3 regions of the Phyllobacterium sp. NPDC097923 genome follow, and region 2 is predicted to be linked to each of the others. Evidence: riboswitches for the same ligand, from Rfam matches in the RefSeq annotation. Region 2 holds a riboswitch; each other region holds the start of a gene.
What was found. Region 2 has a riboswitch for thiamine pyrophosphate ahead of thiB (thiamine ABC transporter substrate binding subunit). Riboswitches for the same ligand answer to the same signal wherever they lie in the genome.

Region 1: it holds a riboswitch for thiamine pyrophosphate, as region 2 does, so the genes downstream of both, thiC (phosphomethylpyrimidine synthase ThiC) here and thiB (thiamine ABC transporter substrate binding subunit) in region 2, are expected to answer to the same signal.
Region 3: it holds a riboswitch for thiamine pyrophosphate, as region 2 does, so the genes downstream of both, ACIQWS_RS00930 (ABC transporter permease) here and thiB (thiamine ABC transporter substrate binding subunit) in region 2, are expected to answer to the same signal.

Annotation. Positions count from the first base shown of each region.
Region 1 is NZ_JBIWBL010000001.1:2,257,901-2,268,464, reverse strand. It holds gene ACIQWS_RS11460 (endonuclease/exonuclease/phosphatase family protein) at 1-249, shown strand, start outside; gene ACIQWS_RS11455 (NUDIX hydrolase) at 253-963, shown strand; gene ACIQWS_RS11450 (PhzF family phenazine biosynthesis protein) at 1,072-1,989, shown strand; tRNA gene ACIQWS_RS11445 (tRNA-Lys) at 2,093-2,168, shown strand; gene ACIQWS_RS11440 (FkbM family methyltransferase) at 2,223-2,834, opposite strand; gene ACIQWS_RS11435 (RidA family protein) at 3,417-3,761, shown strand; gene rpsU (30S ribosomal protein S21) at 4,011-4,286, shown strand; gene ACIQWS_RS11425 (NAD(P)H-dependent oxidoreductase) at 4,495-5,064, shown strand; TPP riboswitch at 5,154-5,270, shown strand; gene thiC (phosphomethylpyrimidine synthase ThiC) at 5,368-7,200, shown strand; gene thiO (glycine oxidase ThiO) at 7,200-8,153, shown strand; gene thiS (sulfur carrier protein ThiS) at 8,156-8,353, shown strand; gene ACIQWS_RS11405 (thiazole synthase) at 8,357-9,130, shown strand; gene ACIQWS_RS11400 (class I SAM-dependent methyltransferase) at 9,131-9,730, opposite strand; gene ACIQWS_RS11395 (Rrf2 family transcriptional regulator) at 9,747-10,196, opposite strand; gene ACIQWS_RS11390 (hypothetical protein) at 10,502-10,564, shown strand, end outside.
Region 2 is NZ_JBIWBL010000002.1:470,606-481,169, reverse strand. It holds gene tkt (transketolase) at 1-316, opposite strand, end outside; gene ACIQWS_RS14705 (DUF4164 domain-containing protein) at 613-885, shown strand; gene ACIQWS_RS14700 (cell division protein ZapA) at 913-1,278, shown strand; gene ACIQWS_RS14695 (ABC-F family ATP-binding cassette domain-containing protein) at 1,309-3,126, opposite strand; gene ACIQWS_RS14690 (YMGG-like glycine zipper-containing protein) at 3,283-3,654, opposite strand; gene ACIQWS_RS14685 (hypothetical protein) at 3,799-4,089, opposite strand; gene ACIQWS_RS14680 (thiamine diphosphokinase) at 4,193-4,819, opposite strand; gene ACIQWS_RS14675 (hypothetical protein) at 4,874-5,071, opposite strand; TPP riboswitch at 5,229-5,345, shown strand; gene thiB (thiamine ABC transporter substrate binding subunit) at 5,390-6,409, shown strand; gene thiP (thiamine/thiamine pyrophosphate ABC transporter permease) at 6,414-8,048, shown strand; gene thiQ (thiamine ABC transporter ATP-binding protein) at 8,041-8,793, shown strand; gene ACIQWS_RS14655 (M48 family metalloprotease) at 9,036-10,463, shown strand; gene ACIQWS_RS14650 (CarD family transcriptional regulator) at 10,514-10,564, opposite strand, start outside.
Region 3 is NZ_JBIWBL010000001.1:180,855-191,418, forward strand. It holds gene ACIQWS_RS00895 (dipeptidase) at 117-1,172, shown strand; gene ACIQWS_RS00900 (ABC transporter substrate-binding protein) at 1,201-2,811, shown strand; gene ACIQWS_RS00905 (ABC transporter permease) at 2,839-3,906, shown strand; gene nikC (nickel transporter permease) at 3,903-4,838, shown strand; gene ACIQWS_RS00915 (ABC transporter ATP-binding protein) at 4,835-5,668, shown strand; gene ACIQWS_RS00920 (ABC transporter ATP-binding protein) at 5,665-6,438, shown strand; gene ACIQWS_RS00925 (TadE/TadG family type IV pilus assembly protein) at 6,564-7,514, shown strand; TPP riboswitch at 7,571-7,673, shown strand; gene ACIQWS_RS00930 (ABC transporter permease) at 7,785-8,528, shown strand; gene ACIQWS_RS00935 (ABC transporter substrate-binding protein) at 8,567-9,520, shown strand; gene thiE (thiamine phosphate synthase) at 9,546-10,208, shown strand; gene thiD (bifunctional hydroxymethylpyrimidine kinase/phosphomethylpyrimidine kinase) at 10,205-10,564, shown strand, end outside.

The DNA.
Region 1 (10,564 bases), on a different contig from region 2:
GATCGCTGGACGCTGTACCATACGCGCGGCCCGGAGGAGCGCCACCTGTGCCAGCTCGATTACATCCTCGCGTCGCCCGCATTGGCCAGAACCAACAGCAAGGTTGTGCCCGACATCATCCGGCGCGGCCAGCCATACCGCACGATTTTCCCGCCGGACCAGAAGGTCGAGCTGTTTCCCAGGATCGGCTGGGACCGCCCCAAGGCAAGCGATCACTGCCCCGTTGCCGTCACCTTCAACGTCATCTGACCCATGCACACCATTCCCGAAGCAGCCGTCATCCCGATCCGTCAGGCCATTGTGCGCGTGGAGGAGGGGCCTCTCGCCTACGATGTTCAGCATCGCGCTGACATTGTCGCAAACTGGACACGGGAACTGGCGGCCAATCCCACGCTGTTCGACGGCTCGTTCTTCCTGGCTGAACAGGCAGGGATCGATGCCGGTATTTTCCGCGCGGCTTACAGGCGCACCACCTTTGCCACGATGATGCACTGGAAGCGCAACCGCACGGCTGCAAAGCCTTGGCACATCTTCAGCGTCGGGGTCATGGTATCGGCCGACAACAGGCTGATTGCCGGGCAGATGGGCGCCACGACATCGGCGGCGGGACGGGTGTATTTCCCGGCTGGATCGTTCGATGCGGGCGATCTCGTGGGCGATCAGGTGGATTTCGACGGCAATGCCCAGCGCGAGGTGGCCGAGGAAACCGGCATCGATCTTGGCACCGCATCGCGCCGGGACGACATGGCCTATCTCGTCAGGGTGGAGCGGAGCATTGCCGTGTTCCGGCGTTATTATTTCCGGCAGACCGGAGATGAACTGCTCGCATCCATTCGCGCCACCATTGCCGCCCAGGCCGATCCGGAACTGGAGGGGGTCTGTGCCATTACGGCGGCCGGCGAGATGGGGGAGGCGACGCCGCGTACCTTCGCCACCTTTGGCGACTGGCACTTCAGGCCGTGAACCACGCAACCCATGGCCTGCAGGCTGGAATGTCACCGTCACAAGGTTTATCTTGAACAGCTCTCTCCAGTGTCTACTTTCGCCGAGGGTTTGACGAGGAGTATGCAAATGAGCGGCCGGCACTATCAAGTCTATGATGTTTTCACCGACAAGGTCCTGACGGGCAATCCCCTTGCGGTTGTGCACGATGCAGCCGGGCTGGACGATGCCGCCATGCAGCGGATTGCCGGGCAATTCAATCTGTCAGAGACGGTGTTCGTCCTGCCGGCGGACAATCCTGCCCATACGGCGCAGATCAGGATTTTTACGCCCGATTACGAAATGCCGTTCGCCGGTCATCCGACCGTCGGGTCCGCCATCGCCCTGGCGCAAAGCCGGTTTCCCGATGTGGCGAGCGATCAGGAAACGCTGATCATTCTGGAAGAGAAGATCGGGCCCGTCCGCTGCGGCGTGAAACTCAGCAAGGCGGGAGCATTTGCCGAATTCGATCTTCCCAAGCTGCCGGAACAGGTGCCGTACAATTCCGACAGGATCGCGCTGGCCAATGCCCTGCGTCTCGAACCCAAGGAGATCGGCTTTGAGAATCACGTGCCGACCGTCTGGGATGCCGGCGTGCCTTACCTGCTGATCCCGATTCACGGGCTGGCGGCTGCCGGGCGGATTCGAATCAACCAGGACGCCATGAAAAAGGCCGCGCCTGTGATCGACGGGCGCCAGCTGCCGGTCTATGTCTATTGCCGCGAAACGACGCTGCACGACAGCAATTTTCATGCGCGGATGTTTGTCAGCGACGAGGGCACCTACGAGGACCCGGCAACGGGTTCCGCCACGGCGGCCTTTGCCGGCGCCATCCAGCATTTTGACCAGCCGCTCGACGGATTGTTGCGGCTGTGGCTGGAACAGGGCCAGGAAATGGGCCGTCCATCGCGATTGCGGCTGGAACTGGATATCGCCGACCAGAAGCTTGCCGGCGGTCGTATCGGCGGTTCGGCGGTCAAGACGGCGGAGGGACAGCTTTTTGTTTAAACAACTTATTGTTCAAAGCTGACATAAAGTTTTCAAGAAGGGCTGGACAGGCCGGTTTTGCCCCGTTATAGAGCCCCCACCTTCGGTCGTCAAAGCGGCTGACGGGCACATAGCTCAGTTGGTAGAGCAGCTGACTCTTAATCAGCGGGTCGTAGGTTCGATCCCTACTGTGCCCACCAATCAGAACCCCAGGTCATATCAATGACTTGGGGTTTTCTCATTTTACCGCGATTCTAGAGCACCCGCTGTTTTGGCTTGGCCAGAAGATGAGGGTTGGGCAGGCCGATGAGGTAATTCATGTCGATCTCATGCGCCTCGTGCCATTCGGGATCCTCGTCGATGGAAAAAAGATATCCGCCGGCCGGCAAGGCTTCCATGATGGCAAAGCAGTGGGTACGCGCGTCGACCTGCATGAAGTTGTGAATTTCGATGTCGAGAAACGGCAGCTGCTGCAACACGCCGCGGGCGCCCTTCAGGGCAGCAACCTCGTGTCCTTCCACGTCGATCTTGAGAAAATCCACCTTGCCCAAATCCGCATCGTCCAGCGCGATGACGTCGACAATCAGGTCACCATCGGGAGCATGCACATTGATATCGTTGAGGATGACGTTGCTGTGCGGGGCCAACACCTTGTGGGTGCCCGTTTTCTGCCCGACGGCCTTGCCGTGGGTCACCACATTTGCCAGCCCGTTCAGCTCGGCATTCCGCTGCACGACACCCGCATTGAATGGCAGCGCGTCAAAAGCGGTCACCCTGCCGGCGGGACCCGCTTTCTGGCCGAATAGCACAGTCATCAATCCGTGATGGGAGCCGCAGTCAACAACATGCGATCCCGGTTCGATCAAGTAAATGCAACGCTCGCGAAATCCAGTATAATTGTTGCCAACTGCAACATACCAATGATATCCGATCTCATCGGCGATGCAGAATGGTATAGATCGGTCACCATATCTTATGTTTTCAACGAATGGATATATCAATTACTTATCACTCCCGTCGAATTGTAGGGCACGTTATCATAGATAAGCTTAATATTGCATCATATCGCAAGTACAAAATCAAATTCCTAGGGTTCGCGGCTGGTCCGCCCGACGCTTCCGCTATCAACAGCGCAGTAGCCATGGAATGGTCGAGTATGCAGCGGCGCCTTGAGCCCGCAAGACACATCGCGACAGAAGCAGCCGGTTTCCGCAGCATCCCTTGCCTCCGCTTTCCCATGGTTAACAATGGTGCAGCGGACGGAGGATCCAAACCCTTGCGGCCGCTCGCTTCAGGGGGCGGGGCAAACGAAAACCGTGGGCGGAACCGATGATTTTTGTTGCTTTCCGGCGGGCCCCAACTATAACGCCTTGAACAGGGCCGAATGGCCCTTTTTTCTTATATGCCTGTCCAATATCGATCTACCCAAACTGCTAGAGGAGCTTTCCATGAGCATTCGTCGTATTGAAGTCGGTCCACGCATGAGCCAGGCCGTTATCCATGGCAACACGGTTTATCTCGCAGGGCAGGTAGGTACACCGGGCAAGAGCGTCACCGAGCAGACCAAGGATGTCCTGGTTTCGGTCGAGCGCCTGTTGAAGGAAGCCGGTTCCGACAAGTCCAAGATCCTGCAGGCGATCATCTGGATGGCCGACATGAAGGACTTTGCCGAAATGAATGCGGTTTGGGATGCTTGGGTCGATCCGGCCAACACGCCTGCGCGCGCCACCGGCGAAGCCAAGCTGGCGACCCCGGATTATCTCGTCGAAATCATCATCACCGCTGCCATCTGATTCCCTGCCGAAATCCGTCCGATGCGGCGGATTTGGCAAAGCGACAGGTTCATCCCGGCGGAAATATTGAATTTGCCGGGATGAAATGAAGTGGATGTCAGTAAAACTGCTCCCGTGCACTGGATTTTTAGCGCGGGAATGAATAAAGTCCGCGCTTCTCGGGATTGCCGTTGTGGTAATTCATCAAACGCTTGTCTGATTGTGACGCTTACGCCCGCAAGACGAGACAAGCATGGGTAAGGAAAACGATTGCAAGTTCTCGTCCGTGATAACAATGTTGAACAGGCCCTCCGGGTCCTGAAAAAGAAGATGCAGCGCGAAGGTCTCTTTCGCGAAATGAAGGCGCGCCAGGCATTTGAAAAGCCGTCCGAGCGCCGTGTCCGTGAAAAGGCTGAAGCCGTCAGCCGCGCCCGCAAGGCAGCGCGCAAGCAGGCACAGCGTGAAGGTCTGCTTCCTGGTCCGAAGAAGAAAGAACGCGTTGCCCGTCCAGGTGCCGCTTCCAGCGATTTCAACAACAACCGATAATCAATGACCGGAGTTTCCGGTCCTTGCAAAACGCGACAGAACCCGCACAGCGAGCCATGCTGGAGCGGGTTTCGTTTTGTGAAGACTCCGCCATAACTATCGTCTTCACATCGATATTACCCAGTTTCAAAAAAGTGCCTTCTTGTGCGCCGCATCACGCCGCGCCTATGCATGCTCCATACTCGTCAAGCCTTATGGAGACCTTTCAATGGCACCCAAGCTCAACATCGTCCACGTCAGCACCCGTCCGGGCCGCGCCGGTCAGCCGGTTGCCAAGTGGTTCCATGATTTTGCCAGCCAGGACGGCCAGTTCGAGCCTGTTCTGATTGACCTGGCGGATCTCAACCTGCCGGTTTTCGACGAGCCCAACCACCCGCGCGCCCGCAAGTATGAGCATGCGCACACGAAAAAGTGGAGCGCGCTGATCGAGGCGGGCGATGCGATCGTGTTCGTGACGCCGGAATATGACTATTTCGCTCCGCCGTCCCTGACCAATGCGATCATCTATCTGTGGCAGGAATGGAACTACAAGCCGGTCGGCTTCGTCAGCTATGGCGGCGTGTCGGGCGGCCTGCGCTCGGTCGAATCGGTCAAGGGTCTCATCGCAGGCCTGCGGATGGTTCCCATTCCCGAAGGCGTTCCCGTTCCGGCGTACCAGCAGTTCATCAACGATGAAGGCGTCTTCCAGGCCAATGAACTGGTGACCGCCAGCGCCAACACCATGATTGGCGAATTGCTCAAGTGGAGCAATGCGTTGAAGCCGCTGCGCGCCGCCTGATCCGGTCAAGGCGCCTGGAATCGACCGGGCGCTACACACACGATTTTACCGATTCGCTTGACAAATGGCGGATCGGGCGTTCAATTCAAGACATTCACCAGGGGGGTCCCGACAAGGGGCTGAGATTCTGCTGGCTTTTGCAGCGCAGTGACCCGTTGAACCTGATCCAGTTCATACTGGCGTAGGGACGGTGCGAAAGTCATGCGAGTCAGCCTCGGCACATCCGTATCCGGATTCGCAATCTCTTTTCATCCTTCCGGCACAGAACTGGGTTTCCACGCTTGATTGCTTAGGAGCCTGATGATGACCGCAATTACCCCAACCGTTTCGGCAGGACCGCTGCCGGCCTCGATCAAAATTTACAAACCCGGCCATATCCATCCGGATATCCGCGTGCCATTGCGCCAGATATCGGTGCACCCGACGGCGGGCGAGCCGCCGGTGACGGTGTACGACGCGTCCGGACCCTATACCGATGCCAATGTTGCCATTGACATCGCCAAGGGCCTGCCGCGCATCCGCGCAAGCTGGCTTGCCAGCCATGCCGACCTTGCCGCCTATGACGGCCGCCACGTCAGGCTGGAGGACAATGGCTTCGTCACCGGTGAACGGCTGACCCCGGAGTTCCCGGTACGCAACCGGCCATTGCGGGCGAAGGGCGATAAAGCCGTGACGCAGCTCGCCTATGCCCGGGCGGGGATCATCACGCCGGAGATGGAATATGTGGCGATCCGTGAAAACCTCGGCCGCGACGCGGCGCGGGCGCAGCTGGAGCGCGACGGCAATTCCTTCGGCGCGTCGGTGCCGGATTATGTCACACCGGAATTCGTCCGCGAGGAGATTGCCCGGGGCAGGGCGATCATTCCGGCCAATGTCAACCATCCCGAACTTGAACCGATGATCATCGGCCGCAACTTCCTGGTCAAGATCAATGCCAATATCGGCAATTCCGCAGTGACCTCCTCCATGGCTGAGGAAGTGGAAAAAATGGTCTGGGCCATCCGCTGGGGTGCCGACACGGTGATGGACCTGTCGACCGGCCGCAACATCCACAATATCCGCGAATGGATCATCCGCAACGCCCCCGTGCCGATCGGCACCGTGCCGCTCTATCAGGCGCTGGAAAAGGTCGGCGGCATCGCTGAGGACCTGACGTGGGAGGTCTATCGCGACACGCTGATCGAACAGGCGGAGCAGGGTGTCGATTATTTCACCATCCATGCGGGTGTTCGGTTGCATTACATCCCGCTGACCGTCGACCGTGTCACCGGCATCGTGTCGCGCGGCGGCTCGATCATGGCCAAGTGGTGCCTGCATCATCACCGGGAAAGTTTCCTCTACGAGCATTTCGAGGAAATCTGCGATATCTGCCGTGCCTATGATGTCAGCTTCTCGCTGGGTGACGGGCTGCGGCCGGGTTCCATTGCCGATGCGAACGATGCTGCGCAGTTTGCCGAGCTGGAGACGCTGGGGGAACTGACGCAGATTGCCTGGGCCAAGGGTTGCCAGGTGATGATCGAGGGCCCCGGCCACGTGCCGATGCACAAGATCAAGGCGAACATGGACAAGCAGCTTGCCGTCTGCGGCGAGGCGCCGTTCTATACGCTGGGACCGCTCACCACCGATATCGCGCCCGGCTATGATCACATCACGTCGGGGATCGGTGCGGCGATGATCGGCTGGTTCGGCACCGCCATGCTTTGCTATGTCACACCGAAGGAACATCTGGGCCTACCCAACCGCGACGATGTGAAGATCGGGGTGATCACCTACAAGATCGCCGCCCACGCGGCGGACCTTGCCAAGGGCCATCCGGCGGCACAGGTGCGGGACGATGCCCTGTCGCGGGCGCGCTTCGAGTTCCGCTGGGAAGACCAGTTCAACCTGTCGCTCGATCCCGAAACGGCGCGACTGTTCCACGACGAGACATTGCCGAAGGAGGCACACAAGGTCGCGCATTTCTGCTCCATGTGCGGACCGAAATTCTGTTCGATGCGGATTTCCCACGATATCCGCGCCGAAGCGCAGAAGGAGGGCATGTCGGCCATGGCGGAAAAATTCCGGCAGGGCGGTGATCTCTACATGCCGCTGAAATCAGCAGCCGTGCCCATACCGGTCGGGGGTGATGATTTCTGATGCGCATCCTTGTCAAAGGCGCTGGCGTGGCCGGGCTCACCGCCGCACATGAACTGATGGCGCGGGGCGCAGACGTGACCGTCTTCGACCCGCGCCGCGACACGTCGTCGACCGCCTCCTGGTATGCGGGCGGCATGCTTGCGCCCTATTGCGAGCGGGAAAGCGCCGATGAACAGGTGCTGGAACTCGGATTGAAGGCTGCCTCCTGGTGGGAGGCGGCCCTGCCGGGGCGTGTCGTGCACAACGGTACGCTGGTGCTGGCGCCAGCGCGTGATGCCGGGGAATTGGACCGCTTCGCCTCGCGCACCTCGGGTTTTGCCGGCGTGGACGCGCAGGAACTGGGCAGTCTCGAACCCGACCTTGCGGGGCGGTTCCGCCGGGGGCTGTTTTTCCGGGACGAAGCGCATCTCGATCCGCGCCGCGCCCTGACGGCCCTGGCGGCCAAGCTCGCCGCATCCGGCGTTCGCTTTGAGAACGAGCGGGACGAGGGCAAATTCGACCGCATTGTCGACTGCACCGGTTATTCCACGGCCAAGCCGGATCTGCGCGGGGTGCGCGGTGAGATGCTCATCCTGCAAACCCGCGACATCGCGCTGGCCCGGCCTGTCCGGCTGATCCATCCGCGTTTTCCCGTCTACATCGTCCCGCGCGCCGATCACCTCTTCATGGTCGGCGCGACGATGATCGAAAGCGATGCGACGGGGCCGGTCACCGCCCGGTCGATGATGGAACTGCTCAATGCCGCCTACAGCCTGCATCCGGCCTTCGGCGAGGCAGCGATCATCGAGACCGGTGTCGGCGTGCGCCCGGCCTATGCGGACAATTTTCCGCGCGTCGAGCGGGATGGCCGGGTGATCAGCATCAACGGATTGTACCGGCATGGATTTTTGCTGGCGCCTGCCATGGCGATGCAGGCGGCGGCGATGGCTTTTGACGCAGAGAAGGTAGCTTGATCATGAGACTGATCGTCAATGGAGAGCCGCACGAGGTTGCGGCCAAGACACTGGCCGATTTGCTCGGCGAACTTGAGTATGAGGGCGAATGGCTGGCGACCGCGCTCAACGGCGAGCTGGTGCGGGCGACCGCGCGCGCTGCCGTGGCGCTGAATGACGGCGACCGGGTGGAAATCCTCACCCCCCGGCAGGGAGGCTGAGCCATGCTGACCCTTTATGGCACCGAACTGTCCTCGCGCCTCCTGCTTGGCACCGCGCAATATCCGTCACCGGCGATCCTGATGGATGCGGTGAAGGCATCGGAAACCAGGATCGTCACGGTCTCCCTGCGGCGCGAAATGGCGGGCGGCAAGTCCGGCGACAAGTTCTGGTCACTGATCCAGTCGCTCGGCGTGCATGTGCTGCCGAATACGGCGGGCTGCCACACGGTCAAGGAAGCGGTGCTGACCGCCCAGATGGCGCGGGATATTTTTGCCACCGACTGGATCAAGCTCGAAGTCATCGGCAATCACGACACACTGCAGCCGGATGTGTTTGCGCTGGTGGAAGCAGCGCGGATCCTGACTGCGGACGGCTTCAAGGTGTTTCCCTATACGACGGACGATCTGGTCGTGGCCGAGCGCCTGCTCGAGGCGGGGTGCGAGGTGCTGATGCCGTGGTGTGCTCCGATTGGATCGGCGCTCGGCCCGCTCAACCTGCATGCCCTGCGTGCCCTGCGCGGGCATTTCGCCGAGGTGCCGCTCATCGTCGATGCCGGTCTCGGCCGCCCGTCCCATGCCGCCACGGTGATGGAACTCGGCTTTGATGCCATCCTGCTCAACACCGCCGTTGCCAAGGCTGCCGACCCTGTCGCCATGGCGACCGCCTTCGCCAAGGCGACGGATGCCGGGCACATGGCCTTTCACGCGGGCATGCTGGAGCCGCGCGATGTGGCGGTGCCGTCAACGCCGGTTATCGGAAAAGCTGTCTTTACCTGATCAGGGCTGCTTGGTGGCGATGACGTGCAGCCATTGCGTCGGCTCACGATCATAGCCGCTGCCCATTAGCGCAGCGATATCGATATCGTGCCAGCGATCTTCGCCATAGGCCTGGCGCAGCCATTGCGGCGAGGGATAATTGAAGTAGCGGCCGAAGCGGTCGCGGCCTTCGGCCGTACCGGCCTTGAAACTGGCAAAGAACCGTCCGCCGGGTTTGAGGGCGCGGTTGATATGGCTGATGATAGCGGGCAGGCCGGCGCGCGGCACGTGCAACAGGCAGGCGCTGGCCCAGACGGCGTCATAGGCATTGTCCGCATCAATATGCTCGAACTGCAAGACGTCGACGGCAATGCCCAGGCGCTTCTGCGCTTCGGCGGCGATTTCGGGCGAGCCATCCGTCGGCACCACGTCAAAGCCGCGGGCAAGCATATGGGCCGTGTCGTCACCGCCGCCGCAGCCAAGCTCAAGAATTCTGGCGCCGGGAGACAGCAGGGCGAGGTAGGCGTCGAGATGGTCAAACGCGCGCGCTTGCGACTGGTTGGCGTAACGCACCGCTTCATCGGCGTAAAAGGCCAGTGTTTCCGGATCGTTGGCGGTCATGGTGTTTTCCGAGGGGTTAGCTGTCGAGCACGGCTGCCAGCTTGCCGCCATCGCCATAAGCGAGGCAATCGGCAATCGTGGTCTTATCGAGCACGCCGCGCGTGACATTGGCGACCTCGCTGAAGACATGGCGGATTTCGCACTTGTCCTCGCTGTCGCAGTCTTCGCAGCGCCGGTAGGCAATCTTGCTGAGGCACGGCAGGGGCGCAATCGGCCCGTCGATCAGCCTGAGGACCTCACCGAAGGTGATGTCTTGCGCCTGCTTGAGCAGGAGATAGCCGCCCATTTTGCCGCGGCGGCTCATGACGATGCCCTGATGTTTCAGGTCGAGCAGGATCTGTTCCAGGAACTTCTTCGGAATGTTCTGTTCTTCCGCGATGTCCGAAATGAAAAGGGCCTTTTCGGCATCGGCTCTGGCGAGAACGACAAGCGCCCGGAGCGCATATTTGGCTTTCTGCGAAATCATGATTGTTGCCTGACCACCCTGTGAGATGCAGTCATAGTCCCTCGCGTGACATTTTCTAGTGTTAAAGTGTCAAAGAATAGAGTTTTTTCATGGCGGCCAAATGTCTTAAAAATGGCTGTTAAGGCTCTGAAAAATAATCATTCATTAAGAATTAAGCGCCCGAAAAGTTGCGAAAGCGTTAAAATCGATACACGATTAAACCGGTAGTGATTGTTGACAAATTTTTACAACCGGTCATCATCGGGTATCGGTTGTCTCCTGGAGGCAGCTGCACTCTGCAACCCAATTGTTCCCTGGAGGTCGCAATGTACAGTGAAGTATCCGGCATCTTTAATCGGGCGGAACGCCTGTGGCGCGAGGTATTCGCC
Region 2 (10,564 bases):
CGGGATGACCGGCCGTGCGCGAGCCGAGCTGGCGGAAATTCTTGATCTGGTCGATGGTGATGTCTTGGTAACCCGAGAGGTAAAGCACCGAATAGAGCAGCATCGAGCCATGTCCGGCGGAAAGGACAAAGCGATCGCGGTCGGGCCAATGCGGCGCCTTCGGATCGTGCTTGAGAAAACGGGTATAAAGAACGGTCGCAATATCAGCTGCGCCCATAGGAAGGCCGGGATGGCCGGAATTGGCCTTCTCCACTGCATCTGCCGACAGAAAGCGGATTGCATTGGCCATTTGGTTGGATTTATCAGAATTGGTCATGTGTACCGTCTTTCGAAGAGGATAGGAAATGCCGTTTCTGGACGCCGGTTCAGACAAGATCCAAAAGGCACGCGACACATAGCAGGTGTCATCAGGGAGTCAATAAAACCTAAGTCAAATTGAGGCGTTCGGAAAGCAGGCTCTTTCGTCGCAGACGCTTATTATCGGTGCATGACTGGACTGTGACAACGCGGATTGATTGACGCGACGTTGATGTGCCCTCTAGACTTCGGCGCATAAGCTGTTCTTCTTTTTGCGATTCGCGTAAAAGAGCGACACACAGGGGAAACGCGAAAATGGCACCGGAAGCCACCCTCAAGCAGGTTCTGGAACGATTGGCAAAAGCCTTGGCTCATCTCGAGGACGCTGTTGACATGCGTCTTGAGCAGGAGGGCGATTTTGCCGAAGCCGAGGAAGAGGTCCAGCGCATGAACATGGACCGGCGCAGGCTGGCCCAAGAGCTGGACGCATCGGAAGGACGTGCGGAACGTCTGGAAGCCGCCAACAAGGAAGTCTCCCGCCGTCTCGTAACGGCGATGGAATCCATTCGCACCGTACTGGACCGCTAATACCGCTATCAGCTGAAAGAGACGCCCATGGCCACTGTAACAGTTACGATTGACGGCAAAGCCTACCGGATGGCCTGTGACGAGGGCCAGGAACAGCATCTGACCGGCCTGGCCGAGCGGTTCGACCGTTACGTGACGCACCTCAAATCGTCGTTTGGTGAGATCGGCGACCTGCGCCTGACCGTCATGGCCGGCATCATGATCACGGACGAGCTGCATGAATTGCAGATGCGGGTGAAAGGGCTTGAAAACGAGGCGGACGCCCTGCGCAAGAGCCGCGATGAAGCCTTGCAGAGGGCGGACAAGAACGACACGGCCATCACCGGCGTTCTTTCCGAAGTCACCACGCGGATCGAAAACCTCGCTGCCAAGATCGCGCCCAAGGCGACCTGATCCTGCCGCGTTGACCGAACAGGTGAGGCTCTAGCCCTCGATTTCCTCGCGCAGCATTTCCAGCTCGAGCCACTCTTCCTCAAAGCGCTCGAGATCGTGCCGCTTCTTGCCGATCTCCTCGACGGTCTTGTTGAAGACCTGCGGGTTTTTGGCAAAGAGGTTCGGATCGGCAAGTTTTGCTTCGAGCTTGTGGATGTCGGCGTGCAGCGCTTCCATCTTGCCCGGCAGGTTTTCCAGCGCGAATTTCTGCTTGTACGACAGTTTGCGCTTTTCCTCGCGCTGCACTGCGGTTTTCTCTCCGGCGGCCTCGGTTGCGGCCGGTGACCTGGCCGTCTTCAGCTCCTTGCGCGTCGCCAGCGCTTCCTTGCGCTGCGCCAGCATGTCCGTATAGCCGCCGGCATATTCGAGCCAGCGCCCGTCACCTTCCGGCGCAATCACCGATGTTACGGTACGGTCGAGGAAATCGCGGTCATGGCTGACCAGGAGCACGGTTCCGGCAAAGCCGGACACCAGCTCCTGCAGGAGGTCGAGCGTTTCCATGTCGAGATCGTTGGTCGGCTCGTCGAGCACCAGCAGATTGGCCGGACGGGCCAGGACGCGCGCCAGCATGAGCCGCGCCCGCTCGCCGCCCGACAGTTCGCGGATCGGCGTGCGCAACTGCTCCGGCTGGAACAGGAAGTCCTTCATGTAGGACGCCACATGGCGCTGTTCGCCGTTGACGATGACATTCTCGCCGCGCCCGTCGGTCAGGTAATCGGACAGGGTCTGGTCAAGGTTGAGACTGTCGCGCTTCTGGTCCAGCACGGCGATTTCGAGATTGGTGCCAAGGCGCACGAAACCGCTGTCCGGGGCAAGCAGGCCCGTCAGCATGGAGAGAAGCGTGGTCTTGCCGACACCGTTCGGACCGACAAAGCCGACGCAGTTGCCGCGCTGGATGCGCGTGGAGAAATCCTTGACCAGCACGCGCTCGCCATAGGCCTTGACCAGATGCTCGGCCTCGATCACCAGCTTGCCGGATTCCCTGGCATCGCTGGCCTTCAGGACGGCGGTTCCCTGCGCACGGCGATGATTGCGGAACTCCCCGCGCATAGACTGGAGTTCGCCGAGACGCCGCATGTTGCGTTTGCGCCGTGCCGTAACGCCGTAGCGTAACCAATGTTCCTCGCGCACGATCTGGCGGCCGAGCTTGTGCAGATCGCGCTCTTCCTCCTCCAGCACCTTGTCACGCCATTCCTCGAAGGCACCAAAGCCCTGATCGAGCCGTTTCGTAACGCCGCGGTCAAGCCAGACCGTCGAGCGGCTGATGTTTTCCAGAAACCGCCGGTCATGGGAGATCACCACGATGCTGGAGCGGATCTGCCGCAATTCACCTTCCAGCCATTCGATCGTTGTCAGATCCAGATGGTTGGTCGGCTCGTCGAGGAGCAGGATATCGGGCTGGGGGGCGAGAACCTTGGCCAGCGCCGCACGCCGCGCCTCGCCGCCCGACAGATTGTCCGGCTTTTCCTCGCCGGTCAGGCCGAGATGTTCAAGAATGTAGCTGACGCGGTAGAGATCGTCCGCTGGTCCCAGACCCGCCTCGACATAGTCGCGGACATTGGCAAAACCTTCCATATCGGGCGCCTGGGCGAGATAGCGGACGGTGACGCCGGGATGACGGAACACTTCGCCGTCGGTCGGCGTGATAAAACCCGCCGCGATCTTGAGCAGCGTCGACTTGCCGGACCCGTTGCGGCCGACAAGGGCGATGCGATCGCCCTCGCTGACGGAAATCGCCGCATCGCTGAGGAGCGGCGTGCCGCCAAACGTCAATGCAATCCGGTCAAGACGAAGAAGGGGTGGAGCCATGGCGTTTTTCAGTTCTGGAAAAGGAGCGCAATTGCCGGACATCAGTGCCGACGGGCGCTTGTCGGCGAGATTGGCGCCGCTGTCAAATATCTTTATGGCGTAAAACAGAACAGGCCGGAAAACCGGCCTGTCTGGATCCGTTCAGCAACGCGCCGCTCAGTAGCCGCCGTTGTTGTAACCGTTGTTGTTGTATCCGCCATAGGCAGCGCCGCGGCCGCCATTGCCTTCGCAGGGGGCATTGTAGATGCTGCCATCGGGCCGCTGATAACGGCAAAGATTCTGATTGCCATTGCCGCCGCCGCTTGGCGTCGTTGCCGTACCGACAGCCGCACCGAGAAGCGCGCCGCCGGCCGCACCGATCACAGTGCTCTTGGTATTGTGCCCGAGTGCCTGTCCGGCGAGTGCGCCGACACCGCCTCCGATCAACGCGCCCGTCCCGGCCCGCTGGTTCTGTTCGCTCGTTTCACAACCGGCCAATGACATGGCCAGAAGCGCGGAAACCGCAATGGCGGTCAAACGAAAACTCATTAGTCAATCCTCTCAACATGAATATAGCGGCCATATCGTGCGGGCTTAATGCGGCAGAACAAAGATCAGCCCATGCACCCCGGCAGCCTCAAACAAAAACAGGCCGGTTTCCCGGCCTGTTCCGCTTTCCCTGATGGGGAAGGATTAGTAACCGCGGCAAGGCGCGCGATAACGCTCGCCGTAACGGTTTTCATATGTGCAGTAACGGCGGCCATCATTGTTGGCCGTTGCGGCACCAACAGCCACACCACCAACACCACCGATGGCAGCACCAGCCAGTGCGCCACGGCCACCACCGATTGCACCACCAGCCAAAGCACCAAGTGCTGCACCGCCAACGCCATAACCCGCTGTACGCTGTTCACTTGTTGTGCAACCGGCTACCGAAAATGCCAGAAGCGCGGCAACTGCTACTGTCGACAAACTTTTCAACATGGAAGACCTCTCCCGTTTCAAAACTAAACTAACCAGCTTGCGTCCCCAATGCTGTGCCGCAAGAATTGCACTTTCCGCGTTGTTTTACAAGCGGTTCGCAATTTCACGGCGCAGCAATCAGGACTGCATTGCCTGAACGAAGCGATACGTGGAGATTTCCACACACGGCATTCGACACTGTAAGCGATGAACCGAAAGAAAGTTCCATATTTTCCAGCGGCCATCGCGCACCATGGATAAATAATCCGCGCAGGGACGTAAAGGCCACAATGCTGAATACCGTTCCATCGGCAAAATCGAACGCATATTCTCCTGCAACCAGGGGATGCGCTTCCTCGCTTCCGCTGGAGAGAATGATCTTCCGGCCTTCCGCCGCATGGCGGGTGGCCATGGTCAGGTGCAGCAGGGTGTGGTCGGTGCGTTCACCGCCAAAGGCGCCGCACAGGATCACTTCGGTGGCGCCCAGCCGGTAGGCTTCGTTGAGTGCCAGTTCGCCGTCGGTCATGTCCTTGGCGGCCGGAAAAACCGAACGCGGCACATGCGCATAGCGTTCGGCAAGTTCAGGCGATGTCGAATCGAAATCGCCCAGCCACAACTCGGGTTCAACGCCCAGCGCCTGCGCATGGGCAATGCCGCCATCGGCGGCAAGAACGCGCGCCCCGGCAATGAGATGCCGGAGACGGTCGGTGACGTGAACGGTTCCACCAAGAAGAAGGACGAATTTGCTCATGCACCGGCCATAGCATGGCACAAGCCGGTCGCACAGGGCATCCGTGATTCGAGGTTAAACGAAGCGCCCGAGTGCAATCGCGGCCATGCCGGCAATCGCCACGCCGATGGCCAGAAACAGGCTCGGATAAAGCTCCGGGATGAATTTCTGCCGACGCGGACGCAGGAGAATCGCCTTGCGGCGGGCGTTTTGGGAAGCCGGGTTCTGCTGTACCCTGACATGGGAATGATAAAAACCGTGACCACGAAACATGATTGACCCTTTCCATCGGAAAACAGCCGCACGGGATGTTTTCGCTAGCGACAATAGGCGCGCCAGTATCAGCTTTCGATTTGGCAGAACCGGCAAAACATAAAGATTTCATAAGCATCGACCGCTTGCACGGCTCCGGCCGAACCTCTATCCTTGTCACGCTCTAACGGGGTGCCGGTCGCATGGACCGGCTGAGAGGCGCACGGGGAGACCCTGCCAACCCGCGGAACCTGATCCGGTTTGTACCGGCGGAGGGATTAGACGCGGCAGATTTGCCGGCGCACCAATCCTTTTGAACACTGCTGATAGGAGGCGCCGATGCGGCCATTCGAGACTATTGTAAAAACAGCGGCCATTGTGACCGCTCTGTTCGCCGTCATTCCCCTTGGCACCGCCCATGCCGAAGGCAAACTCACCGTCTACACCTATGAAAGCTTCACCGCCGAATGGGGTCCCGGCCCGAAGGTCAAGCAAGCCTTCGAAAAGCAATGTGCCTGCACGGTCGAATTCGTGGCGGTTGCCGATGGCGTTGCCCTGCTCAACCGGGTCAAGCTGGAAGGCGAGTCAACCAAGGCGGATGTGGTGCTCGGCCTCGACACCAACCTGACCTACGAGGCCAGGCAAACCGGCCTGTTTGCCCCCCATGGCATCGACACCTCCGCTGTTAACATCCCCGGCGGCTACAAGGATGATACCTTCGTTCCCTACGATTACGGCTATTTCGCCGTCATCTATGATTCGGAGAAGCTGAAGACCCCGCCGGAAAGCCTGAAGGAACTGGCCGAAGGCGACCCGAAGCAGAAGATCGTCATCGAAGACCCCCGCACCTCGACGCCCGGTCTCGGCCTGCTGCTCTGGGTCAAGTCGGTCTATGGCGACAAGGCGGGAGAAGCCTGGGCGAAGCTGAAAGACCGCGTGCTGACCGTCACGCCCGGCTGGTCGGAGGCCTATGGCCTCTTCACCAAGGGCGAAGCACCGCTGGTGCTGTCCTACACGACGTCCCCGGCCTATCACCTGATCGCCGAGCGCGTGGACCGCTATAAGGCCATTTCGTTCAGCGAAGGCCATTACCTGCAGGTAGAAGTCGCGGCCCAGACCGTCAACGGGGTGAAAAACCCGCTATCGGCGCAGTTTCTTGCCTTCATGACCAGCCCGGCGTTTCAGGATGCGATTCCTGAAAACAACTGGATGTATCCGGCTGCGAAAACCACCGACGCGCTGAACCCGGCCTTCGAAACCCTTGTTCAACCCGTCAAGACCCTGGCCTTCCCGTCCGAGGAGGTCGCCAAGAACCGCAAAGCCTGGATCGATGAGTGGCTCGCGGCCATGAGCCTGTAGCATTGTGATTGCCATCCGCAGTTTCAGACCTTGGGCGGGGGCATACGCCCTCGCCTTTCTGGCGGCACTTGCGGGTGGCGCACTTCTCAGTCTCGCATCCGAAGCGCTGCGCGGCGGCGTGGAAGGTTTTGCCGCATTCGACAGCTATCTGTGGCGGGTGGCGCGGTTCACGCTGGTGCAGGCGCTCCTGTCCATGCTGCTTGCGGTTGCCTTTGCCATTCCACTCGCGCGCGCCTTGCATGAACATCCCGCCTTTCCCGGCCGCGCGCTGATTCTGCGCCTGTTTGCCCTGCCTCTGGCCTTACCCGCGCTTGTCGCGGTGCTCGGCATCACCAGCATCTATGGCCGCAACGGCCTGCTGGCCTTTGCTTTCAGCAGCCTCGGCATAGACACCATACCCAATATTTACGGGCTTCCCGGCATCCTTCTCGCCCACGTCTTTTTCAACCTGCCGCTGGCGACGCGGCTGGTGCTTGCAAGCCTTGATTCCATTCCGTCGGATTACTGGAAACTCGCCGCGCAGCTCGGCATGGGCGGCTGGGCACGCTTCCGCCTGATCGAATGGCCGGTCATCCGCCGCAATCTGTCCGGTATTGCCGGGCTGATCTTCATGCTCTGCATCACCTCGTTCACGATTGTGCTGACCCTGGGCGGCGGACCGCGTGCCACCACGCTGGAAGTGGCGATCTACCAGTCCCTGCATTTCGATTTCGATATTGCCCGCGCGGTCTCGCTCACACTGCTGCAACTGGGCCTGACCATCGCCGTGCTGCTGCTGCTCGGCCTGACGGGCAAACCGGCGGATGAAGGCTTCAGTCTCCAGACGACCACGCGGCGCTTCGAGCGGCCGGGCCGTGCAGCGCAATGCGTCAATACAGCGATCATTCTCCTCGGACTGCTCTTTGTCGGCCTGCCCATGGGCGGAACCGTTGTCTCCGGGCTTGGCACCGACCTGGCGCGCCTGATGAGCGAATCCATCGTCTGGCGCGCCATTGCCACAAGCATCGTGCTTGGCGCGGCTGCAGCCCTGCTCTCCCTCGCGCTGTCGCTGTCGCTTGTCATCGCCCGGGAGTATCAACAGAGCCGACGGCGAACGGTTTCGCCGGGTCTGTTCGAACGGTCACTGGATCTGGGGGCGAGCCTGATCATGGTGGTGCCGCCCATTGTCATCGGCGCCGGCTGGTTCATCCTCTCGCGCCACGCCATCAACCCGTTCAGCCTTGCACCCGTCATGGTCATCGGCGTCAATGCCGCCATGGCCGTGCCCTTTGCCTTCCGCATCCTGCGCCCGGCCTGGGATACGGCTGCAAGCCGCCACAACCGGCTTTGCCTCCAGCTCGGCATCACCGGCTGGGATCGGCTGCGCCTGATCGACTGGCCGGCTTTGCGCCTGCCCATGGGTGTTGCCTTCGCGTTCGCCATGGCCCTGTCGCTGGGCGATCTTGGAACCATCGCGCTGTTCGGCAATGATTCCATCCAGACCCTGCCTTTCCTGCTCTTGCAGCGCATGGGAAGTTATCGCACACAGGATGCAGCGGGACTGGCGCTGATCCTTGGGGTCCTGTGTCTGCTCTTGATGTTCGCAGCAGACCGCGGTGCGGCCAGCCTCGCCCGACAGGACAATGCAAGAGATGGCTGAACAAACGGAAAAGATCACAACCGGCGGCGCCGCGATCCGGCTGGATGCTGTGCGCTTCGATTACGGCGACATGGCCATGCGTTTCGACCTTGCCATCGCACCGTCGTCCATTGCCGCCATCATCGGGCCGAGCGGCGCGGGCAAATCCACGGTTCTCAATCTCATTGCCGGTTTTGAGGCACCGCTCTCCGGCCGCGTGCTGATCGGCGATGCCGATGTCACGCATGTCGAACCATCCCGGCGCCCGGTTTCCATGGTGTTTCAGGACAACAATCTTTTTGCCCATCTCGATGTTGCCGCCAATGTCGGTCTTGGCCGCAGGCCGGGCCTGCACCTCGACGCGGCGGATCAGCAGGCGGTCCACGACGCCATCGCCAAGGTCGGGCTTGCGGGCAAGGAGACGCGCAAACCGGCGGCACTGTCGGGCGGGGAACGCCAACGCGTTGCCATCGCCCGGGCGCTGGTGCGCAACCGGCCTGTACTGTTGCTCGATGAAGCCTTTGCTTCACTTGGTCCAGCATTGCGCCATGAAATGCTTGATCTGGTCGGACAACTGCAAAAAGATACTGGAATGACTGTGGTGATGGTCACCCACCATCCAGACGATGCTTTGCGTTTACCATCAACGCTGTTCTTTCTCGAAAATGGCCATGTGGCAGCATCGGGGCCCGCGGGCGAATTGCTCTCGGCCAAAGGCCCCTCCCTGTTGCGAAAATATCTCGGCTCGCAAGAGTTATCACTTTGACATATTTTGTACTCAATGGGTCTCATAAGAAATCAATGTAATTCTTGCCCCAGCCTGCTCAACGGGCTAGCTAGAAAGTAAGCACACCGATTCCGCAGGCAAAAGACGAGTGAGAACTTGGCTTTAGCGTTTGCACTGGCGCCGCACGACATGAGGACATGATTCTGGGTTCGCACATTCTCCCCATCGGCAATCGACGGTTCCATCCGGCAGTACGAAGCACGACCGTGGTTTCGACGACGCTGCTGCTCGCCTTTCTGTCGGGCTGCCAGGTGCTCAACGTCACCAAGGAAGATGCGCTCGGCCCGTCATCAAGCCCTGTCATCGTCGACAATGTCTCGAAGAATGACCGGCTGGCCAAACTGAGCGCCGAACAGCATCCCCGCATCCTGGCCACCTATGGCGGCGAGTACAAGGACGCGAGGCTCGAACGCATGGTTGCCAAGGTCGTCGGCAATCTGACCACCGTATCGGACAATCCGACCCATACCTATCGCATCACCATCCTCAATTCGCCCAACATCAATGCCTTCGCACTGCCGGGCGGCTATCTCTATGTGACCCGCGGCCTGCTTGCGCTGGCCAATGACAGCGCGGAGCTTGCCGCCGTCATTGCCCATGAAATGGGCCATGTCATCGCCAATCACGGCATCGAACGCCAGCAGCGCGAAGCGGAAGCCGTCATCGCCGGCCGCGTTGTGTCGGAAGTGCTGCAGGACGACCAGGCGGGCCGCGAGGCGCTCATTCGCGGCAAGCTGCGCATGGCGCAGTTCTCGCGCAATCAGGAATTGCAGGCGGATGCCATCGGCATCAAGATGATCGGCGAAGCCGGGTATGATCCGTTTGCGGCTGCGCGCTTCCTGCAGTCAATGGCCGCCTATGCGGACTTCCGCAACGTCTCCGGCGCCACCGATGCCAGCCTCGACTTCCTGGCGAGCCATCCTTCCGCGCCGCAGCGCATCGAGCTGGCGCGCGGCCATGCCCGCAAGATCGGTGCACCCGGTGTCGGCACGACGGACCGCGATTCCTTCCTGCAAGGGATCGATGGGCTGCTCTATGGCGACACGCCGGAAGAAGGCTATGTCCGCGGCCGCACCTTCGTGCACCCGCTGCTCGGTGTCAGCTTCACCGTGCCGGATGGTTTTGTCATCGACAATTCCGCAGCCGCCGTCATGGCAACCGGACCCGGCGAAGTCGCGATCCGCTTTGACGGAACCCAGGTTTCCGGCAAGACATCGATGGTCGACTACATGCGCAGCGGCTGGGTTACCGGCCTGGACAATGCCAGCGTCAAGGCGACGACATTCAACGGCATGCCCGCCGCCACGGCAAAAGCCAAGGCGGACCGCTGGGAATTCGATATTTTCGTCGTGAATTCGGGCGACCGCATCTATCGCTTCCTGACGGCAGCGCCCACGGGCAGCACGGCACTGATGCCGGCAGCGCAAACGGTGACGCAGAGCTTCCATTTGCTGACGGCGCAGGAAAAGGCCAACATCAAGCCGCTGCGGATCCGCGTCGTGACGGTCAAGGCGGGCGATACGCTCGCCAGTCTCTCCAGCCAGATCATGGGCACGGACCGCAAGCTGGATCTCTTCCGGCTGATCAACGCCCTGCCGCCCGGCGGCACGGTTTCCGTCGGCGACAAGGTGAAGATCATCAGCGAATAACAAAAAGCCCGGTAAAACCGGGCTTTTTGTTGAAAGGGATGAACCCGCTGTTACGCGGCTTCTTCCTGTTCGTCTTCAACGGAAATGTCCGCATCAGCTTC
Region 3 (10,564 bases), on a different contig from region 2:
TTGCCTGTTCCTCTGCGACATGATCTTTTGTCGAAGAAGAAGCACGCAGCACCGGACGTTGATGAAACGATTTATCGGTGGGCGTGCCTTGTTGGGTAACCTGAGTGGGAATTGAAATGCAGCCTGTCTTTGATGGTCACAACGATGTGCTTTACCGGTTGTGGAAACATTCAAAAGACGGCGCCGACCCGGTCCGCGAATTCATTGAAGGCACCACCTCAGGCCATATCGACAAAAGCCGCGCCCTGAAGGGCGGGCTCGTTGGCGGCCTGTGCGCCATCTATGTTCCGTCAGGCGATCTTGCCTTCAAGGCGCCCGATGCCAAGGGGCATTATTTTACGCCGCTCGCTGCGCCGCTCGAGCGCGCACCCTCGCTCGACATCTCCCTGGAAATGGCCTCGATTGCGCTGCGTCTGGAACAGGCGGGCGGATGGAAGCTGTGCCGTTCCACCGCCGATATCGAGGAGTCGGTGGCCAACGACCAGTTCGCCGCGGTTCTGCATATCGAGGGCTGCGAAGCGATCGATGCCGATCTGGCGGCACTCGAGGTTTTCTACGCGGCGGGGCTGCGCTCGCTCGGGCCGGTCTGGAGCCGCAACAATGTTTTCGCTCACGGGGTTCCCTTCGCCTATCCGTCCGACCCGGATACCGGTCCCGGTCTGACGGCAGCGGGCGAGGATCTGGTCAGGGCGTGCAACCGCCTCGGCATTCTTGTTGATCTGGCCCATATCACGGAAAAGGGCTTCTGGGATGTCGCCCGGATCAGCGATCAGCCGCTGGTTGCCAGCCATTCCAATGTTCACGCGCTCACGCCGATCGCACGCAATCTGACGGACAAGCAGTTCGATGCCATTCGCGAGCGCAAGGGGCTGGTCGGCCTGAACTATGCGGTCGCGATGCTGCGTCCGGACGCCCGCGAGAATGCCGACACGCCGCTCAGCGATATGGTTCGCCACATCGACTATATGGTCAATCGCATGGGAATCGACTGCGTGGCCCTTGGCTCGGATTTCGATGGTGCTAAAATCCCCAGCGAAATCACTGATGCGGCGGGCAATCAGGCGCTTGTCAAAGCGCTGGCGGATGCTGGATATTCAAGCGAGGATCTTGCAAAGATTTGCTACGGAAACTGGATGCGTATCCTGCAGTCCGCTTGGCATGAAACGAACTGAAACAACACAAAAAACAGGGGTGACTATTATGTTGATCAACCAGTTAAACGCGAAATTCCGGCTGCTTGTCGGAAGTGCGGCGCTCTCCGCGCTCGTGATATCCGGCGTGCCCGCATGGGCCGCAACGCCAGCCGATACGCTGGTCGAAGCTTTTGCCATCGACGATGTGATTACACTTGATCCGGGCGAGGCCTTCGAGCTCACCATGGGCGAGATCAACGGCAATACCTATGACAAGCTGGTGCGTCTCGACATCAATGACCCCTCGAAGATCATTCCGGACGTTGCCGAGAGCTGGACGGTTTCCGACGATGGCCTGACCTATACGTTCAAGCTGAAGCCGGGCCTGAAATTTGCTTCCGGCAATCCGCTGACCGCTGAAGACGTCGCCTATTCCTTCGAACGCGCCATCAAGATCGACAAGAGCCCCGCCTTCATCCTCACCCAGTTCGGCCTGAAGCCGGACAATATCACCGAAAAGGCCAAGGCAACGGATCCGAGCACCTTCGTTTTCACCGTTGACCAGCCCTATGCCCCAAGCTTCGTGCTCAACTGCCTGACATCGACGGTTGCATCCGTCGTCGACAAGAAGCTTGTCTCGCAGCATGTGGTCGACAATGACTACGGCAATGCCTGGATGAAGACCAATTATGCCGGTTCCGGCCCGATGAAGATCCGCGACTGGCGCGCCAACGAAATCCTCGTTCTGGAGCGCAACGACAATTATCACGGCACCAAGGCGCCGCTCAACCGCGTGATCTACCGCCATGTCAAGGAAAGCGCCACGCAGCGCCTGCTCCTGGAAAAGGGCGATATCGACGTTGCCCGCAATCTGGAGCCCAACGATCTGGAGCAGGTGGTCAAGAACAGCGACATCAAGACAACCAGCGCAGCCAAGGGCACGATCTATTATTTCAGCCTCAACCAGAAGAATGCGAACCTGGCCAAGCCGGAAGTGCGTGAAGCGCTGAAATATCTCGTCGATTATGATGCCATCGGCGAAAAGCTGATCAAGGGCATCGGCGAAATCCACCAGACCTTCCTGCCGAAGGGCATTCTGGGCGAGCTGGACGAAAAGCCCTATTCCCTCAACGTGGCGAAGGCCAAGGAACTTCTGGCCAAGGCCGGCCTGAAGGATGGTTTCTCGGTGACGATGGATGTGCGCAACGGCCAGCCGGTGACGGGCATTGCCGAATCCGTGCAGCAGACCTTTGCCCAGGGCGGCGTGAAGCTGGAGATCATTCCCGGCGACGGTAAGCAGACGCTGACCAAATACCGCGCCCGCACCCATGATATCTATATCGGTCAGTGGGGCGTGGATTACTGGGATCCGAACTCCAATGCGGAAACCTTCACCAGCAATCCGGACAATGCCGATACGGGCACCAACAAGACGCTCGCATGGCGCAATGCCTGGGATGTGCCGGATCTGACCAAGGAAACCAAGTCGGCCCTTCTGGAACGCGACACTGCCAAGCGCGCCAAGACCTATGAGGATCTGCAGAAGAAGGTTCTGGCAACCAGCCCGTTCGTTCTCCTGTTCCAGCAGACGGAAGTTGCCGGTATCCGCTCGAATCTCAAGGGTTTCAAGCTCGGACCATCTTTCGATACCAATTACGTTTTCACCGTATCGAAATGATCAGGGCAAGCGCCCAAGGCTGAAATTATGACGACCACAGAAACACAACTGGAGGCCAGGCGTTCAGGCGCCTGGGCCTCCGGCCTTGCCATTGCTATTGGCCGCTTCGTGCTGATCGGCGCGATCACTTTCCTCGGCCTTCTCGCCGTGACTTTCTTTATCGGACGGGTCATTCCCATCGATCCCGCCCTGGCGATCGTCGGCGATCGGGCTCCGGCCCATGTGGTCGAGCGCGTGCGCGAGGAATATGGCCTTAACCTGCCGCTCTATGAGCAGTTTTTCATCTATGTGAAAGGCGCGCTGCAGGGTAATTTCGGCAATTCGGTCTTGACCTCCAATCCTGTCATGACCGACATCCGCCGGGTGTTTCCCGCCACCATGGAGCTTGCCACGTTCGGCACGCTCATCGGCACGCTTTTCGGCGTACCGCTTGGGGTCCTTGCCGCGGTCAAACGTGGCAGCCTGATCGACCAGATCGTGCGTCTGATCGGCCTTATCGGCTATTCCATGCCGATCTTCTGGCTCGGATTGCTGGCGTTGCTGGTCTTTTACGCCAAGCTTGGCTGGACTTCGGGCCCGGGCCGCATCGACGTCATCTATGAATACACCTTTACGCCCATCACCGGCTTCTATCTGCTGGATGCGGTGCTGCAGGGCAATTGGGATGCCTTCCGGAATATCTTCTCGTTCATTATCCTGCCGGCCTCGCTGCTCGGTTATTTCTCGCTTGCCTATATCAGCCGCATGACCCGCAGTTTCATGCTCAATGAGCTGGAACAGGAATATATCGTTGCCGCCCGCGCCAAGGGCCTGTCGGAAACCCGTATCATCTGGGCCCACGCCTTGCGCAACGCCGCCGTGCCATTGGTGACGGTCATTGCCCTGTCCTATGCCAATTTGCTTGAAGGTTCAGTCCTGACCGAAACCGTTTTCTCGTGGCCGGGCCTCGGCCTGTACATCACCAATTCCCTGCAAAACGCGGATATGAACGCGGTCCTTGGCGGCACCATCATCATTGGCGCAGTGTTCATTGCCATCAATCTTCTGTCTGATCTTCTGTATCAGGCGCTTGACCCACGGACGCGCGCACGATGAGCCAGACAATCCATACACCGCCTCCACCCATGTCACGCCGTCAATGGCTGATGAGTGACCGTCCGCAATCGCGCCTGCAGGCAAGGCTTGGCCGCGTCTATCTGGTGTGGGGCCGCTTCGCCAGCAACCGGCTGGCGCTTGCCGGCCTTGCCATTATCGTCGCCCTGCTGGTGGTTGCAGCTTTGGCCAATGTTCTTGCGCCCCATTCACCCGTTATCGGTGACCTGCGCAATGCGCGCCTGTTGCCACCCGGTGGTGATTATTGGCTTGGCACCGATGATCAGGGCCGTGATATTCTCTCGCGCCTCATCTATGGCTCGCGCCTCACGCTCTATGTCGTGATACTCGTGGCGATCATCGCAGCACCCATCGGCCTGATCGTCGGCACCGCTGCGGGTTATGCGGGAGGCTGGGTCGATTCCATCCTCATGCGCCTCACCGATATTTTTCTGGCCTTCCCAAAGCTTATTCTCGCACTTGCGCTTGTCGCAGCCCTGGGACCTGGCATCGAAAATGCGGTCTTTGCCATCGCCGTGACGTCCTGGCCACCCTATGCGCGTATTGCGCGCGCCGAAACGCTGACGATTCGCAATTCCGACTATATTGCAGCTGTCCGCCTGATGGGGGCCTCGCCGGTCCGCATCGTCCTGCGGCACGTCATGCCGCTCTGCCTGTCCTCGCTGATTGTCCGTGTGACATTGGATATGGCCGGTATCATCCTGATTGCCGCGGGTCTTGGCTTTCTTGGTCTCGGCGCTCAGCCGCCATTGCCGGAATGGGGGGCGATGATTGCGTCGGGCCGCCGTTTCATCATGGATCAGTGGTGGGTTGCCGCAGCACCGGGCTTTGCCATTCTGATCGTCAGCCTTGGCTTCAATCTGTTGGGCGATGGCCTGCGCGATGCGCTTGATCCGCGAGGCAACAACCAATGAGCACGCTTTTGACTGTCAAGGACCTGCGGGTCCAGTTTCCGACCCGGACGGGTGTGGTCGATGCCGTGCGCGGCGTATCCTTTACGCTCGGCCGCGAACGTCTCGGTATCGTCGGCGAATCCGGTTCGGGCAAGTCCCAGACCGGGCGCGCCATCATGGGGCTGACGCCGCCGCATGCGAAAATTACTGCGGAGACGTTGAATTTCGATGGCATCGACCTGCTGAAAGTCTCGGCTGCCGAACGGCGGTCGCTGCGCGGCAACCGGATTGCCATGATTTTGCAGGACCCGAAATATTCGCTCAATCCGGTCATGAGCATCGGGCGGCAGATCGTCGAGACGCTGCGCACCCACGAAAGGGTCAGCAAATCCGAGGCGCGCAAGCGCGCGCTCGACATGCTGGCCGCCGTGCAGATCCGCGATCCCGAACGCGTCTTCGATCTCCATCCGCACGAGGTTTCGGGCGGCATGGGGCAGCGCGCCATGATTGCCATGATGTTGATCACCGGCCCGGAACTGCTGATCGCCGATGAACCGACCTCGGCGCTCGACGTGACTGTCCAGCTGGATGTTCTCGCCATCCTCGACAATCTGGTGCGCGATCGCGGCATGGGGCTGATCTTCATTTCGCACGATCTGCGGCTGGTCTCGTCGTTCTGCGACCGGGTCATCGTCATGTATGCGGGCCATATCGTCGAGGAGATCGCCGCCAAGGACCTGCACAATGCCAAACATCCCTATACGCAGGGGCTTCTGAACTGCATGCCGAAAATTGGTGCCGATACCCATCCTCTCCCTGTCCTTGATCGCAAGCCGGAGTGGGCGGCATGACGACATCTCCTGCCAAAGCGCTTGTCGTCGACAAGCTTGAAGTCACGTTCGACCGTTTCCGTGCCTTGCGGGGTGTCAGCCTCGATGTGATGCCGGGTGAATCCTTCGGGCTCGTCGGTGAATCCGGCTCCGGCAAATCGACATTGCTGCGGGCGGTTGCCGGGCTTGCGCCAACCAGCGGCGGTTCGATCACCGTGAATGGCAAGCTGCTGGACAAGAAGCGCACCAAGGCGTTCTATCGTGAAGTGCAGATGGTGTTCCAGGACCCCTATGGCTCGCTGCACCCGCGCCAGACCGTCGACCGGCTTCTGCTCGAACCACTGGCGGTCCACGGATTTGCCGACATCGAAAAGCGCATCCTGCGCGCGCTCGACGAGGTGGGTCTCGGCTCCAGCTTCCGCTTCCGCTATTCGCATCAGCTGTCCGGCGGCCAGCGCCAGCGTGTCGCCATCGCCCGGGCATTGATTCTGGAGCCGTCGATCCTGCTGCTCGATGAACCAACGTCGGCGCTCGATGCATCCGTACAGGCCGAAGTGCTGAACCTGCTGGAACAGATACGCCGCGACCGCAAGCTGACCTTCCTGATGGTCAGTCACGATCTGGCGGTGGTCACCCACATGTGCGACCGGCTGATGGTCATGCAGAGCGGTGCCGAGGTGGAGCGCCTTTCCGCCGCCGATCTTGCCGCCCGCAAGGTGACGCAGGCCTATACGCGCAATCTGCTCGTTGCCAGCGAGGGTTTTGTGCGGCCGGGCGCACCCGCTGCCTAGGTCGTGCTTTATCGGATTTTTACCATGGTGCACGACTTATCGCAGATTGAGACAATCTGAACGAATTTGCTAAGCAGGCATTTACGGCATGGCCTTCATGGTTCGCTCAACAACCGGAGCGGGCTATGAGCAAATTCAAACAATTCCTGAGAGACAAGCGTGGGGCCACGGCACTGACCTTCGGTCTGCTGCTTGTGCCGCTTATGGGCATGACCGGTCTTGCCCTTGACTATACCGTTGCCTCAAATGAAAGAGTCAATTTGCAGAACGCCGCTGACACAGCGGCGCTGGCCGGTGCCTCCATCTTCACGGGTGGCAATGCACAGGCTGCCGAGGACAGGGCACGGGCCTTTTTGCGGGCCAATCTTGGCGCCAAGGCGAGCACTGTCAGTGTCAATTTCAGTGCAAAGGACCAGAAGGTTACCGTCAATCTGGGAGGGCAGACCAATACCCTCTTCATGTCGTTGCTGAACCAGAACTCAGTCCAGATTGGTGTTACCGCCACCGCCCTTGCACCGCTCAAACCAAGCAGCGCTTCCATTACCGTTGGCGATGTCTACGGCTACTGGTTCAAACGTGTGACCATTGTTGGGGTGTTGCTAAATGGCACCGAGAAGGCTTTGGGAACAGTTGTGTACAACCCCTATGATCACAGCGGCGCTAACGGGCGGGGGACCGGTACCACTGTTCCCAATAAGAATCAGATGACGACAATCAATCTTGACGGGTACAAAGATCTCTATTTGAAAATGGACGTCAAACAGGATGGTTGCGATCTGGGTAAGAGAAACAAGAACACCAACAACAGATATGTACAATGCGTTACTGATTCCACGCAGACCCAATACGACGCGACCTTGAAAACAAATGATAAAGACCAAGTGTACTATCTGTTTGTTGATGGGAAGCAATTGCCGAAGGGCACAATACCACCGATCCTTGATATTCTGAGCTGTACCGGTACCCATCAGCATGCATGGGAAGATGGCGGTGGTTGGGATCAGCAGGACTTTTTCTATACCGTTGTCACGGCCTGCAAAGCTGTCGATGGCGAGAATGTCCGCCTGACCAACTGATGTCTGCAATCCCTGTGCGGCGCGATTGACTTTACGCCGCCGCCGCTCCATCATGACTTCATTCCGAGGGGGGCACTGTACAGTGCTGAGATAGCGTCGAGCTGGACCCTTGAACCTGATCCGGGTTATGCCGGCGTAGGAACGGGAATTGAGCATTCTTCACGCACTCTGCCTTGTCTTCGCACATATCCGGATCTCCACACGTTTGATGGAGTCCTGCAGATGCCGTTTTCGCTGAACCACCAATCGCCGAGTCTGTGACGGCCCGCCATGCGCATGCTCGTCCGCATCGCCGGAGCCCTGCTGGCTGTGCTTGCGTGCTGGCAGCTCGCTGTCTGGATGCTGCAGCCGCCGCGCTTCATCCTGCCCGGCCCCGGTTCTGTCATTGCCTCCCTGGTCGAGCAGCAGCATTATCTCCTGAGCAACGCCGCCATCACGGTGCTTGAGATCGTGCTCGGGCTGTTCTTCGGTGCCATCGCCGGAATCCTTGTTGCGCTTCTGGTGGCCGGCCTGCCGGGTTTCGGCCAGATCGTCTGGCCGCTCCTGTTGGTCTTGCAGGCGCTCCCGGTCTTTGCCATTGCACCGCTTCTGGTTCTCTGGTTCGGCTTCGGCCTCGCGTCCAAGGTCGTCATGGCCAGCCTGATCATCTTCTTCCCCGTTGCCTCGTCCTTTGCCGATGGACTGCGCCGGACCAGTCAGGACCTATTGGATGCCGCCGCCCTCACACAGGCCTCGCCGCTGGCGACACTGTTCCTCATCCGCGTGCCCAGCGCCTTGCCCGGCCTCGGTTCGGGCCTGCGTGTTGCGGCGGTCTTTGCCCCCATTGGCGCCGTGATCGGCGAATGGGTCGGTGCCTCGCGCGGACTGGGCTTCGTCATGCTGCAGGCCAATGCTCGCATGCAGACCGATACGCTGTTTGCCGCCCTCATCATCCTCGCCGTTCTGACCATTGTTCTGCGTTTCCTCGTCGATGCCTTCGCCGCACGTCTCACGCCCTGGGTGCAGGCATCATGACCGCCCCGTTTTCCCGTCCCGTTGATAAAGGAATGCCCATGTTTCGCCGCCGCGCGTTTGCCCCCGCCATCATCCTGCTGGCCGCCTTGTCTCTCCTCGCATCACCCGCAGCGGCGGCAGACAAGCTGTCTGTCTTGCTGGAATGGTTCGTCAATCCCGACCATGCGCCGCTGGTGATTGCCCGCGAGAAGGGCTTCTTCAGCGAAGCGAAACTGGACGTGGATCTGATCCCGCCGGCCGATCCGGCAGCGCCGCCGCGTCTCGTGGCGGCCAAGCAGGCGGACATCGCCATCGGCTATCAGCCCAACCTCTATCTCAGCCATGACGAAGGCCTGCCGCTGGTGCGTTTCGGCACCCTGGTGGAGACGCCGCTCAACACGGTGACCGTCCTCGCCGATGGCCCGATCAAGAGCCTGAAGGACCTGAAGGGCAAAAAAGTCGGGTTCTCCGTGGCTGGTTTTGAGGATGCCATGCTCGGCGCCATGCTGAAATCCGAAGGCTTGAAGACGGGCGATGTCGAGCTGATCAATGTCAACTTCGCGCTGTCGGCATCGCTGATCGCCAATCAGGTGGATGCCACGGTGGGCGGCTACCGCAATTTCGAGCTGACGCAGATGGCGCAGGAAGGTCACAAGGGAACGGCATTCTTTCCCGAGGAGCATGGCGTTCCCGTTTACGACGAGCTGATCTTCCTGACCCATCCCGATCTGGCGAAAGACAACCGTTTGAAACGTTTCATCGGCGCCGTGGAAAAGGGAGCGATCTATCTGACCAACCATCCCGATGAGTCCTGGTCGCTGTTCGTCAAGGCCTATCCCGATCTCGACAATGCGCTGAACCGGCAGGCATGGATCGATACATTGCCGCGTTTTGCCAAGCGTCCCGCCGCCCTCGACCGCAGCCGTTATGAACGGCTCGGCGTGTTCATGCACGAAGCGGGACTGATCAAATCGGTGCCCAAGGTGGATGACCTCGCCGTTGAACTGCAGTGAAACGATTTATTCGGAGAAAAAGACCATGCCAAAAGTAGATTTCCGCCTGAATGCCATTGTCGATGTCGACGCCATCGGTGGTGATGCCGATCTGGGTGCCCTGGCTTTGCAGGCCGCGCGGGGCGGTGCCACGATCATCCAGTATCGCGACAAGAATTCGCCGACGCGCAAGATGGTGGAGCGCGCCCGCGCCATCCATGCGGCCCTGCAAGGCACAGGCATCCCCCTGCTTGTGAATGACCGCATCGACGTCGCGCTGGTGGCGGGTGTCGAGGGTGTGCATATAGGGCGCGAGGACATGCTGGTCGCCGACGCCCGCACGCTGCTTGGCCCCAATGCAATCATCGGCCTGACGGTGAAGAATGAAGCCGATGCGCAGGTGGCCATAAACTCTGCCATCGACTATGCCTGCGTGGGCGGCCTGTTCGAAACCCCTGCCAAGCACAATCCCGACGGCCCGATCGGTTTTGACGGGTTTGCCCGGCTGGCGGCCATCATCCGCGCGGCAAAGCCCGACCTGCCGGTCGGTGCCATCGCGGGCATCGATCTCGGCCGGGTCGCTCCGGCTATTCGCGCGGGTGCCGATGGGGTTGCGGTGATTTCGGCGATCTTCCGTCAGGCCGATCCGCGCGCCGCCGCACAGGTGCTTCGCGATGCCGTCGACGAGGCGTTGAGGGCAACCGCATGACCGCCATCGCCCTGACCATTGCCGGTTCCGACAGCGGCGGCGGCGCCGGTATCCAGGCCGACATCAAGACGTTCTCGGCGCTCGGTGTCTATGGCACGAGCGTGCTGACCGCGATCACCGCACAGAACACCCGCGGGGTCACCGCCATCGAGAACCTGAGCCCGGCCATCATCCGCGCCCAGATCGATGCCGTTCTCTCGGATATCGCGGTCGGGGCGATCAAGATCGGCATGGTTTCCACGGTCGAAACCATTGACGCCATCGCGGAAGCCTTGAACCGCTGGCAGCGCAAGGCGGTCGTCGACCCGGTGATGGTAGCAACATCGGGGGATCGGCTTCTGCAGCCGGAGGCGATG